Regions from separate parts of the Citricoccus muralis genome, predicted to be linked through region 1. Evidence: riboswitches for the same ligand, from Rfam matches in the RefSeq annotation. Region 1 holds a riboswitch; each other region holds the start of a gene.
The links. A riboswitch is a leader RNA that binds a small molecule or an ion and turns the genes downstream of it on or off. The one in region 1 is predicted to bind S-adenosylmethionine.
Positions count from the first base shown of each region.

Region 1 (3,258 bases):
CCCAGCCTCTCAGCCCACTTCGCCCCACTTTTCGAACGCATCGCCGCCGGGGCGCGAGACCGCGACCTGCATCGCGAGTTGCCCTTCGCCGAGATCGCCGCGCTCAACCGAGTCGGATTCGCCTTGTTGCGGGTACCCCGCGAGCACGGGGGAGTCGGTGCCAGTGTGCGCACCTACATCCGGCTGCTCATCGACCTGGCGGCCGCCGATTCCAACGTGGCCCATCAATACCGCTCCCACGCCGGATTTGTGGAGTCGCTGCGCTTCCTCGACGACGATCGTTCCCGCCACTGGTATGCCCAGCTGCGCGCCGGCGCCACCGTGGGCAACGCGTCCACCGAGAAGGGCGGCAATGCCCTGGGCACCCTGAATACGGTGCTCACCCAGCGCTCGGGCGGCGCCGACCAGGATGCGACGTGGGTGCTCGACGGCGAGAAGTTCTACGCCACCGGCTCCCTGTTCGCCACCCACACCCGCGTCTCGGCCAGCCTGACCGGACCCGGTGGTGACGTCACCGGTGAACGCTCCTTCGCTGTCGTGCCCACCACGGCGGCCGGGGTGGAGCTCGAGGACGACTGGAACGGCTTCGGCCAGAAGCTCACCGCCACCGGCACCGCCCGCTTCCACGAGGTCGAGGTGGAGCCCCTGGCGGTGCTGCCGCGGCGGATCGGCACGCCGGAAGCGGTCTTCGAGGCCTCGTTCTTCCAGCTGGTGCTGCTCGCCGTGCTGGCCGGCATCGCCCGCGCCGTGCGCGAGGAGACAGCAACCGGGGTGCGCGAACGCAAGCGCACCTTCAACACCGGTCTGGGGCTGCCCTACCGCGAGGATCCGCTGATCCAGGAGGCCACGGGTAACATCGCGGCCACCGCCTTCGCCGTGGAAGCCACCGTGCTGCACGCCGCCGGCACCTTCGACGATGCCCTGGCCGAGGCTGCGCGCACTGGCGCCGACCGCCACGACCACAGCGGAGCGGTGCCCGCCGAGTTCTACACCGCCGAACTGGCCATCCAGCAGGCGCAGATCACCGTGCCGGAGCAGACCATCCGGGTCGCCTCCGAACTCTTCCTCACCGGCGGGGCGTCCAACACCGCTGTCGAGAAGGGGCTGGACCGGCATTGGCGCAACGCCCAGACCGTGGCCACGCACAACCCCATCGTCTTCCGCTCCCGGCAGGTCGGCGACTGGTTCATCAACGGCACCCTGCCGCAAGGGCTGTCCGCTATCGGCGATGCGCCGGCCTCAGCGGCAGCATCCGCACCAACTCAAGAATGACGTCACATAACGTCATCTTCGACGGTTCGTGATCGCTGCAGAGCGTTTGTGAACCGTATGACGAGATGCATGACGCTCGTCATGGTTCGTCATGACACGCGGTTCGTCCCCGTGTTTGAATGGACCGGTAACCATCCAGAGCGACCGAGAGACCTGGCTCGTCGACGTCGCAGCAACCCGCCCCACGAGGCGAAGGTGCTAATGCCAGCAACGATGGAGGATTCTCATGATCTCCCTGCGCCACGTCACCACCACGTTCAAAGGCGGTGACATCACTGCGGTCGACGACGTCAGTCTCGACGTGCGCCGTGGCTCGATCCACGGCATCATCGGCTTCTCGGGGGCCGGCAAATCCACACTGCTGCGCAACATCAACCTCCTGGAGCGCCCCACCTCCGGTGAGGTCTGGGTCGACGGCGAAGAGCTCACCGGGCTCAGCGCGGAACAGCTGCGCCAGCGCCGCCACCAGATTGGCATGATCTTCCAGGGCTTCAACCTGGTGAACAATCACACCGCCGTCGCCAACGTGGAACTGTCGCTGACCTTCGCGGGCGTGACGAACCGGCGTGAGCGTCGTCGTCGGGCCCTGGAGGCACTGGAGCTGGTGGACCTGGCCGACCGGGCCAAGGCCTACCCTGCTCAGCTCTCCGGTGGGCAGAAGCAGCGTGTGGCCATCGCCCGCGCCCTGGCCACCAAGCCGAATGTGTTGCTCTGCGATGAGCCCACCTCCGCACTGGATCCATTCACCACCGCCACGGTGCTTCAGTACCTGGCCGACATCAACGCCCAGCTGGGCATCACCATCGTGGTCGTCACCCACGAGATGGAGGTCATCAAGGCCCTGGCCGACGACGTAACCGTCATGGAATCCGGCGCCATCGTCGAGCAGTTCACCACCGAGCAGCTGCGTTCCGACAGTTTCCGGCCGCACACCGCGATCGGCTCCTACCTGATCTCCGAGGGCATCTCGGTGGATAAGGGCCGCACGGGAACTCTCGAGGTGCCCGCCACGCTGGCCACTCACGAGGACGTCGACGCCGCCTCTGTTACGGCGGACGACGCCGCAACGACGCTGCAGAAGGTGGGGAACTGACATGGAACGCATCATTGAACTGCTTCCCGAATTCACCGCAGCGCTGTTGCAAACCTTCGCCATGATCGGGGTCGCCATCCCGATTGCGGTGCTGCTGGGCACCCCGCTGGGCATCTGGCTCGTCAACCACGCCCCCGGCGGGATTTCACCCTCGCCGCAGCTGCACCGGGTGGTTTCCGCCATCGTCAACGCGGTGCGCTCCTTCCCGTTCCTGATTCTGCTCATCGCGATCATCCCGTTCACCCGGTTCGTGGTGGGCACTACCGTGGGCACCGCGGCGGCTATCGTCCCGTTGACGGTCAACGCCATCCCGTACTTCGCCCGCCTGGTGGAGCAGAACATCAACCAGCTGGGCACCGGGCCCATTGAGGCCGCCCGCGCCATGGGCGCCACCCGCGGCCAGATCATCCGCTCCGTGATGCTCGTGGACGCCCGACCGGCCCTGATCGGTTCGATCACCATCACCACCGTCTCCTTCATTTCCTACTCGGCGATGGTGGGGCTCGTCGGTGGCGGCGGTATCGGCGACTTCGCCATCCGCTACGGCTACTACCGGTACGAAACCGAGGTGATGTTGGTGGCGATCGCGATCATGCTACTGCTGGTGACTGCCGTCCAGGTCATCGGGAACCGGTTGGTGCGCGTCACCGACAAGCGCCTGGCCTGACTCTCCTGGTCCTCGCGGCCACTCCTCAGCTGCACCCGCGCCTGCGCCGGCGCCATGTACCGTCACCGCCGTACCCGCTGCGCACTCTTCGTGGCGCCGAAAAACATCTCAGCGTCCCTGAAAGGACCCCTCTATGTCATCCTCGCCCATCTCCGCTGCCCCGTCTCGCCGTGCACGCGGACTGTCCACCGTCGGACTCAGCCTCGTCGCCGGCCTCGCCCTGACC
Region 1 covers NZ_CP121252.1:562,389-565,646, forward strand. The annotation lists gene P8192_RS02545 (acyl-CoA dehydrogenase family protein) at 1-1,272, shown strand, start outside; SAM riboswitch class I at 1,401-1,492, shown strand; gene P8192_RS02550 (methionine ABC transporter ATP-binding protein) at 1,499-2,365, shown strand; gene P8192_RS02555 (methionine ABC transporter permease) at 2,367-3,032, shown strand; gene P8192_RS02560 (MetQ/NlpA family ABC transporter substrate-binding protein) at 3,166-3,258, shown strand, end outside.

Region 2 (3,258 bases), 560 kb from region 1:
GTCACTGCCGGGCATCGGGTCCACTCCGATGGTCATGTGTTCCTGCTTCTTTCGCCGTCTGGTCTGGGATATTGGTCACTCTCGATTCGGGCCCTCAGGCCCTACCGGACGCGGTAAATCCGGCCTCGAGATCGGCCAGAATATCGTCAACATGCTCCAGCCCCACCGAGAGTCGCACCAGCCCCGGGCCCACCCCGGCGGCGCGCCGCTCATCCTCGGTGAGCTGAGAATGGGTGGTGGACGCCGGGTGAATCACCAGCGAACGGGTGTCGCCGACGTTCGCCACGTGCTGGTGGAGCTGCAGCGCCTCCACGAAAGCCTGCCCGGCTGCCACTCCGCCGTCGATCTCGAATGCCACCACGGAACCGGCACCCCGCAACAGTTGCGATGCCCGCTCGTGCCACCGGCTCGACGGCAGACCGGCGTAGGCGACCGAATGCACCTGGGGGTGAGCCTCAAGATATTCGGCAACCCGTTGGGCGTTGGCGACATGACGTTCCATACGCAGGCTGAGCGTCTCCAATCCGAGGTTGAGAATAAACGCGTTGAACGGGCTGGCCGACGTGCCCAGGTCACGCAGCAGCTGCGTGCGGATCTTCAGGATGTACGCGACGTTGGCACCCAGTGCGCCGTCGGCCCCGAAATCACGACCGAACACGATGCCGTTGTAGGACTCATCCGGTTCATTGAAACCGGGGAACCGTTCCGGATCGGCGGTCCAGTCGAAGTTGCCGGAGTCCACAATCACGCCGCCCAGGGCGGCTGCGTGCCCGCCCAGGAACTTGGTGGCCGAATGCACGACGACGTCGGCCCCGTGGTCAAAGGGTCGCACCAGGTACGGGGTGGTCAGGGTGGAGTCGACGATGAGCGGCACCCCGGCGTCGTGCGCCACCTGAGCCACCCCGGCAATGTCGAGCACATCGGCGCGCGGATTGCCCAATACCTCACCGAACAGCGCCTTCGTCGTCGGCTGAACGGCCGAACGCCACTCGTTCAAATCGTCCGGATCCTGCACGAACGTGGTGGTGATACCCAGTCGGGTCAGGGTGTGTTTGAACAGGTTCTGGGTGCCGCCGTACAGCGAAGCCGAAACCACAATATGGTCCCCGGCCCCGGCCACGTTGAGGATCGCCAGGGTAGTGGCCGACTGCCCCGAGGAGAGCAATACCGCGCCCACCCCACCCTCGAGCGCGGCGATCTTGTTCTCGACGGAGTCGGTGGTCGGGTTGGTCAGGCGCGTGTAGATGGGGCCGAGCTCCTGCAGGGCGAAACGTCCCGCGGCAGATTCGGTGGACGGGAAGCTGAACGACGTCGTCTGGTAGATCGGCAGCTGGGTGGCTCCCGTGGTGGGATCGTTGGTGATCCCGGCGTGGATCTGCTGGGTCTCGAACGACCAGTCTGCTGAAGCGGACATGATGGCGGCTCCTGTTCTGTCAGGGCCATCACCATCGCCGCTCCGAGGCCGAAGAGGCGGCCGGCGATGGCCCGCGCTTGCGGTCGAGGGGTTCCTCGATCGCCTGGTCCTCACCCGGGGCACCCCACCGCGGTTGGAGGGTTGCCGATCAGCTAGCCGGGGCTTGTCGCTGACACTCGTGACCTGGATGTCATTGTGCCAGAATGCACCGCCGGTTTCATCTCGCCGGCGGTCACGGGCGAGACGCGGCGTCATCTGCAGGGGCGGGTTCGGGGTTGATACCGTATTTCCGACAAACCCGACAAACCCGGCAAACCCGACGACGCGCGGGGCACCGGGGTCGGTGACAGTGCTGAAGGAAAGAGGGGCGGGGAACCGATCATGACGAACACACCCGCCGCGCACCAACCCGCCGATTCCTGGGAGATCCCATGGGAACGGATCGTTCAGGGGCTGCCCGCGGCCCGCCTGGTGCCGCAACTGACTGGGCTGGCCGGATGTGAGTTGGCCGAGCAGGCTGAGCTCACCGCGCCAGGAACAGACTCCGGTGCCGGAACGGCGGGCATCCGAGTCGTGATTTCCGCGCCGCCCGGTAGCGGCAAGACCACGGTGGTGCCACCGGCGCTGGCTGCAGTGTCGGCGGGCCGCGTCGTCGTCACGCAACCGCGCCGGATGGCCGCCCGAGCTGCCGCGCGTCGTCTCGTCTCACTCAGCGGTGCGCAGTTGGGCCGCGAGGTCGGCTACACGGTGCGCGGGGACCGACACGTTTCGGCTGCCACGCGGGTGGAGTTCGTGACGACCGGGGTGCTGCTGCGTCGGCTGATCGCGGACCCGGAAGCCAGCGGAATCGGCGCCATCGTGCTCGACGAGGTCCACGAGCGTCACCTTGACACCGATCTGACCTTCGCCTTGGTGGAACAGCTGGGTCAGCTGCGCCCGGACCTGCATGTGGTGGTGATGTCGGCAACCCTCGACGTCGGACACTGGGCGGAGTTGCTGGGTGCACGGGTGCTTGAGGTGGCCACCGAACCGCATCCGCTGCAGGAGATCTGGGCACCCTGGGGAACGCAGGCGCAGCGCAGTCTGGATGCCCGCGGGGTCGCACCCGGTTTTCTGGATCATGTGGCCGACGTCGTCGTCGAGTATCAGCATCTGCACCAGTTCCCGCGTACCCCCGTTGGTCCCGATCGCCCCGGTGACACCCTGGTGTTTTTGCCCGGCGCCCGTGAGATCGACCGGGTGGCGGCCCGGCTGGGTAGCGACCCGCGCCTGGCGCCCGATACCGCGGTGCTGCCTCTGCTGGGGTCGATGCCGGCCCGGGAACAGGACCGGATTCTGGCCCGCAGTACCGACACTGCCTCACAGTTTCCCCGGCGCATCGTGTTGGCCACCAATGTGGCGGAATCGGCGCTGACCGTGCCCGGGGTGCGGCTGGTGGTGGACGCCGGTCTGGATCGGGCCCTGCGGGAGGATTCCCGGCGCGGGGTATCCGGGCTGATCACCCTCGGCGCGTCCAAATCCGCCATGGTGCAGCGCGGTGGGCGTGCGGCCCGCGAGGCGCCCGGCACGGTGGTGCGCTGTCTGAGCGAGGCCGAATACGCGGCACGGCCGGCCCACACTGCGCCCGAAATCCGCACCGCAGGACGCAACGAGCTCGGCCGGGCACTACTCGACGTCGCCTGTTGGGGAGCCCCGCGCGGTGCTGGCCTGCGGCTGCCGGACCCGTTTCCGACGGCGGCCGCCGATCGAGCCGAGCAGCGCCTGCAGGAACTGGGCGCGGTCCACGACGACGGCACCCCGACGGAGCTGGGTGCGCGGATGTCCCGACTGCCGGTGGACCCCCA
Region 2 covers NZ_CP121252.1:1,121,341-1,124,598, reverse strand. The annotation lists gene metX (homoserine O-acetyltransferase MetX) at 1-36, opposite strand, end outside; gene P8192_RS05140 (O-acetylhomoserine aminocarboxypropyltransferase/cysteine synthase family protein) at 95-1,414, opposite strand; SAM riboswitch class IV at 1,483-1,598, opposite strand; gene hrpB (ATP-dependent helicase HrpB) at 1,796-3,258, shown strand, end outside.
Region 2: linked by a shared signal. The riboswitch ahead of P8192_RS05140 (O-acetylhomoserine aminocarboxypropyltransferase/cysteine synthase family protein) and the one ahead of P8192_RS02550 (methionine ABC transporter ATP-binding protein) in region 1 are both predicted to bind S-adenosylmethionine.

Region 3 (3,258 bases), 110 kb from region 1:
AGGGCGTGCACCGCGTCGCGGTCCAGCTCCCCGGCGGCTTCCCGGCTCACGGCGGTGGCCGCGATCTGGTCGAACACCGGGGCCAGCTTCTGATGCGCGGCCCGGACTCGGTCGGGCTGTGTTCCCAGCTCACGCGTCGTTGTCATCAGATGCCCTCTGCGAACTGTACCGGCGTCGCAACAGCACCAGCCTCAACGCCCGCTTCACCCGCTTCACCGGCACCCGCCGCAGCCGGATCGGAGTTCCGTGCTGTCGAGTGGTGCGGCGGCAGCACCCCGTTGATCCGGTAGTTCCCCACCGCCTGGGTGCGGTAGATCAGCGGGGTGTGGCTGGCGATGGCGCGCGCGTTGAGCCAGTGCAGGTGCAACTGCTTGGCCGCATCCGTGGCGGAGGCGCCGCCGGCCTCAAAGATCTGCCCGGTGGCATCCAGAATCAACTCCGACACCACCAGCGACGCCTCCGAGAGTGCAATGTTCGCCCGGGCGTGCGCCTCCAGGAACACCGGATCCTCCAGGTCGGTGTGCCCGCGAGTGGCCCGGTACGACTCCTCAACCACCTCGGCCGCCCCGCGCACGATCTGCCGCGCCGATGCCACCTTCGCCGACACCGCCCCGATCACCTGGTGCACCAGCGGATCCTGGGCGGGCGTCTCCGCCGTCGCGTGATCGTAGGTCCGACGCCGCTTCTGCACGAACCGGGTGATCTCGCGCAGTGCTGCCGCACCAATCCCGGCTTGAGTGGCGGTCAGCACGATCCACAGCACCGTGTAGGCCAGCACCCCGGTGGGCACGTTGAACTCCTGCAACCGGTCGGCCTGCACCGGAACCCCGCGGAACGTGGTGGTGCCGGATGCGGTGAGCCGCTGGCCGAACCCGTTCCAGTCATCCACCCGTTGTACCCCGCGGTCATGCGCATCCACGACGACAAACAGCGGGCCCTCGTCCTCGCGCCCGGGACGCGTGGCCGACACCAGCAGGTAGTCGGCGAACAGCGCGCCGGTGGAGTAGAACTTGTCCCCGGAGATCTCCCCGATCTGGCTCGTGCCGGTGGCCACCGCTGACTGCGAGGTGTCGGCGTCGACGTCGGAAAACAGCACCGGCGCCTTGCCTGCCGTCGGCGGCAACTCCACCAGCGCGTTGCCGAAGATCTTGCCCGCGGCCACCTCGGCCAGCCACCATTGAGACACCGAGCCCTGGGACTCGTTCTCGTGCTGTTCGGTGAACATGAAGTGCCCGTGCAGGGCTTGCGGCAGGTTGGAATCCGCCGCAGCAAGCTCGATCAGCAGCTCTGCCAGCTGCTGCAGGCTCGCCCCGATTCCGCCGTACTCCCGACCCAGCCGCACCCGGGTGAACCCGGAATCGCGCAATAACTCGATCGCGTCGAAAGCCAGCTCATGGTCCAGTTCCCGTTGCTGCGCCCCGGCCCGGATCAGGGCGAATACCGGATTGAAGTGCTGGGCCAGCTGCTCGCTGGTGGGCCCGTGCTCGGCGGTGGCTTCTTTCAACTGGGCAAACGTCGACGTCGACATGGGGAGGGTCCTTTCCTACGTACTTGCCCGGGACGGTCGTACCGCGGGCCGAATCCTCACCTGGAGCACCCCACTACGGCGAGAGGGTTGCCGTCCGGTCAGCCAGGGCTTCGCACCGGATCTCGTGATTCTCTGGTCCCGAACCTAGCCGGGCCCGCGCGACGTCGACAACCTTTTCGGCCCAGATCGCGCACGCTGGGACACATTCCGTCACCCTCGCGGCTTCAGCTGTTCCCGGCGTCGCGGCACACACCCTAAGCTGAGACCATGACTTTCTCGGAGATCGCCACCACCGCCGCCGTGTCCGCTTTCAGCCTCGTTGACCCTCGAGATCTCGACGACGAAACCCGCCGCTACTACCAGGCCGGATCGGCCCTCACCTCGGTGCTCGCACTCAGCACCAGCAACCCCACCCTGCGCTCCACGCCGGCCCTGCTACGTTGGGGCATCAAGGCCGGAGCCGACGCCGTCGGCTGGTGGGCCGCCGATGGCCGCTTCGATCACTGGGACACCGCCGTGCACGAATGGATCGAGTCCAAGGGCTCGGAGCACCCACGTTGGTGGATCGCCGCCGGGGCCGCCGCCACCATGGTCGGCACCTTCGCCCTGGACCGCGCGCTCAGCCGCTGGGAATCCCGCGCGGCTTGGGAACGCGAGCTCGAGGAGACCGAGGAAGAAGACCTTTTCGAACCGCTGCATCCGCGCGTCCGCGAGGTGCTGGAGTTACTGGCCCCCGAGGAGCTGATCCAGTCCGAAGACGTCCAGGAACAAATCAATTCAGCCACGCAGCTCGCGTTCGAGCCCACCTATGACAGCGTGGTGTTCCACGTGCCGGAGGAATCGACCCGGCTCGTCCCGTTCCAGCAGACTTGGTGCGTGGCCGGGGTGTTCCAGCGCAATGGGGTGGAGCATGAGATCCGGTTGATGATCAACGACGGACTGCTGGGCGAACTCGTCATTTACGCCGACGACGACGCCGAGGTCGCGTTCTCCAGCCTGAACGAGTGGCCCGCGCCGAGCGAGATCACCCTGATGATCGAGTCCCCCACCCCGGTGTCCTGACTCATTTTCCATAGACGATCATGGCTGCGGACACTCGATGGTGTTCGCAGCCATGACCTAATTTAGAGAAGAAAGTACACCCGGCGGAGCTGTTACAGACTCTCGAGAATTTGTTTGGTTGTGGTCCTCAGTGAATCAGCAAACTGATAGATATCGACCAAACCGTTGATGGGGTGCCTGGTTTCGCGGCGTTCCTCGTCAAAAGTGCCGATGTACTTTTGGGAACGATTGAAGTGGAGCCGCGCTATCGATCGACGGTTATTGTCATCGAGCATGATGGCGAAATAGGACTTGGAGTCCCGGTAGTAGATGCGCTCCGGTGCAACCTCGCTACACACGATCGCCCTGATGATGTGGAACCCTTCCAGCTCTTCAATCGTGGTTTCGATGCCGTCATCCTCAACGACTGCTTCTTGCAGATCCTGATCAACGACTTCTTCGCTGGAAAGATTCTCAGCGAGTGAGGCTCCGCTTTCTACGGACACGGCAGTGTCCCCGAGCGCCGTCTTCAGACGATCGTTGACCTGGTCCCGAAGGAACTGACGCGTCGCTTTGGCGATGAGGCTGGCGAACTGCTCTCGAACCCGTTGTGTGACGGGACCTTCGTAAACCTTCGAGGCAATGAATTTGACCCAATCATCATCCGCTTCATGGAAGAAGTCACCGAT
Region 3 covers NZ_CP121252.1:675,688-678,945, reverse strand. The annotation lists gene P8192_RS03125 (acyl-CoA dehydrogenase family protein) at 1-146, opposite strand, end outside; gene P8192_RS03120 (monooxygenase) at 146-1,528, opposite strand; SAM riboswitch class IV at 1,543-1,658, opposite strand; gene P8192_RS03115 (hypothetical protein) at 1,796-2,590, shown strand; gene P8192_RS03110 (type I restriction endonuclease) at 2,683-3,258, opposite strand, start outside.
Region 3: linked by a shared signal. The riboswitch ahead of P8192_RS03120 (monooxygenase) and the one ahead of P8192_RS02550 (methionine ABC transporter ATP-binding protein) in region 1 are both predicted to bind S-adenosylmethionine.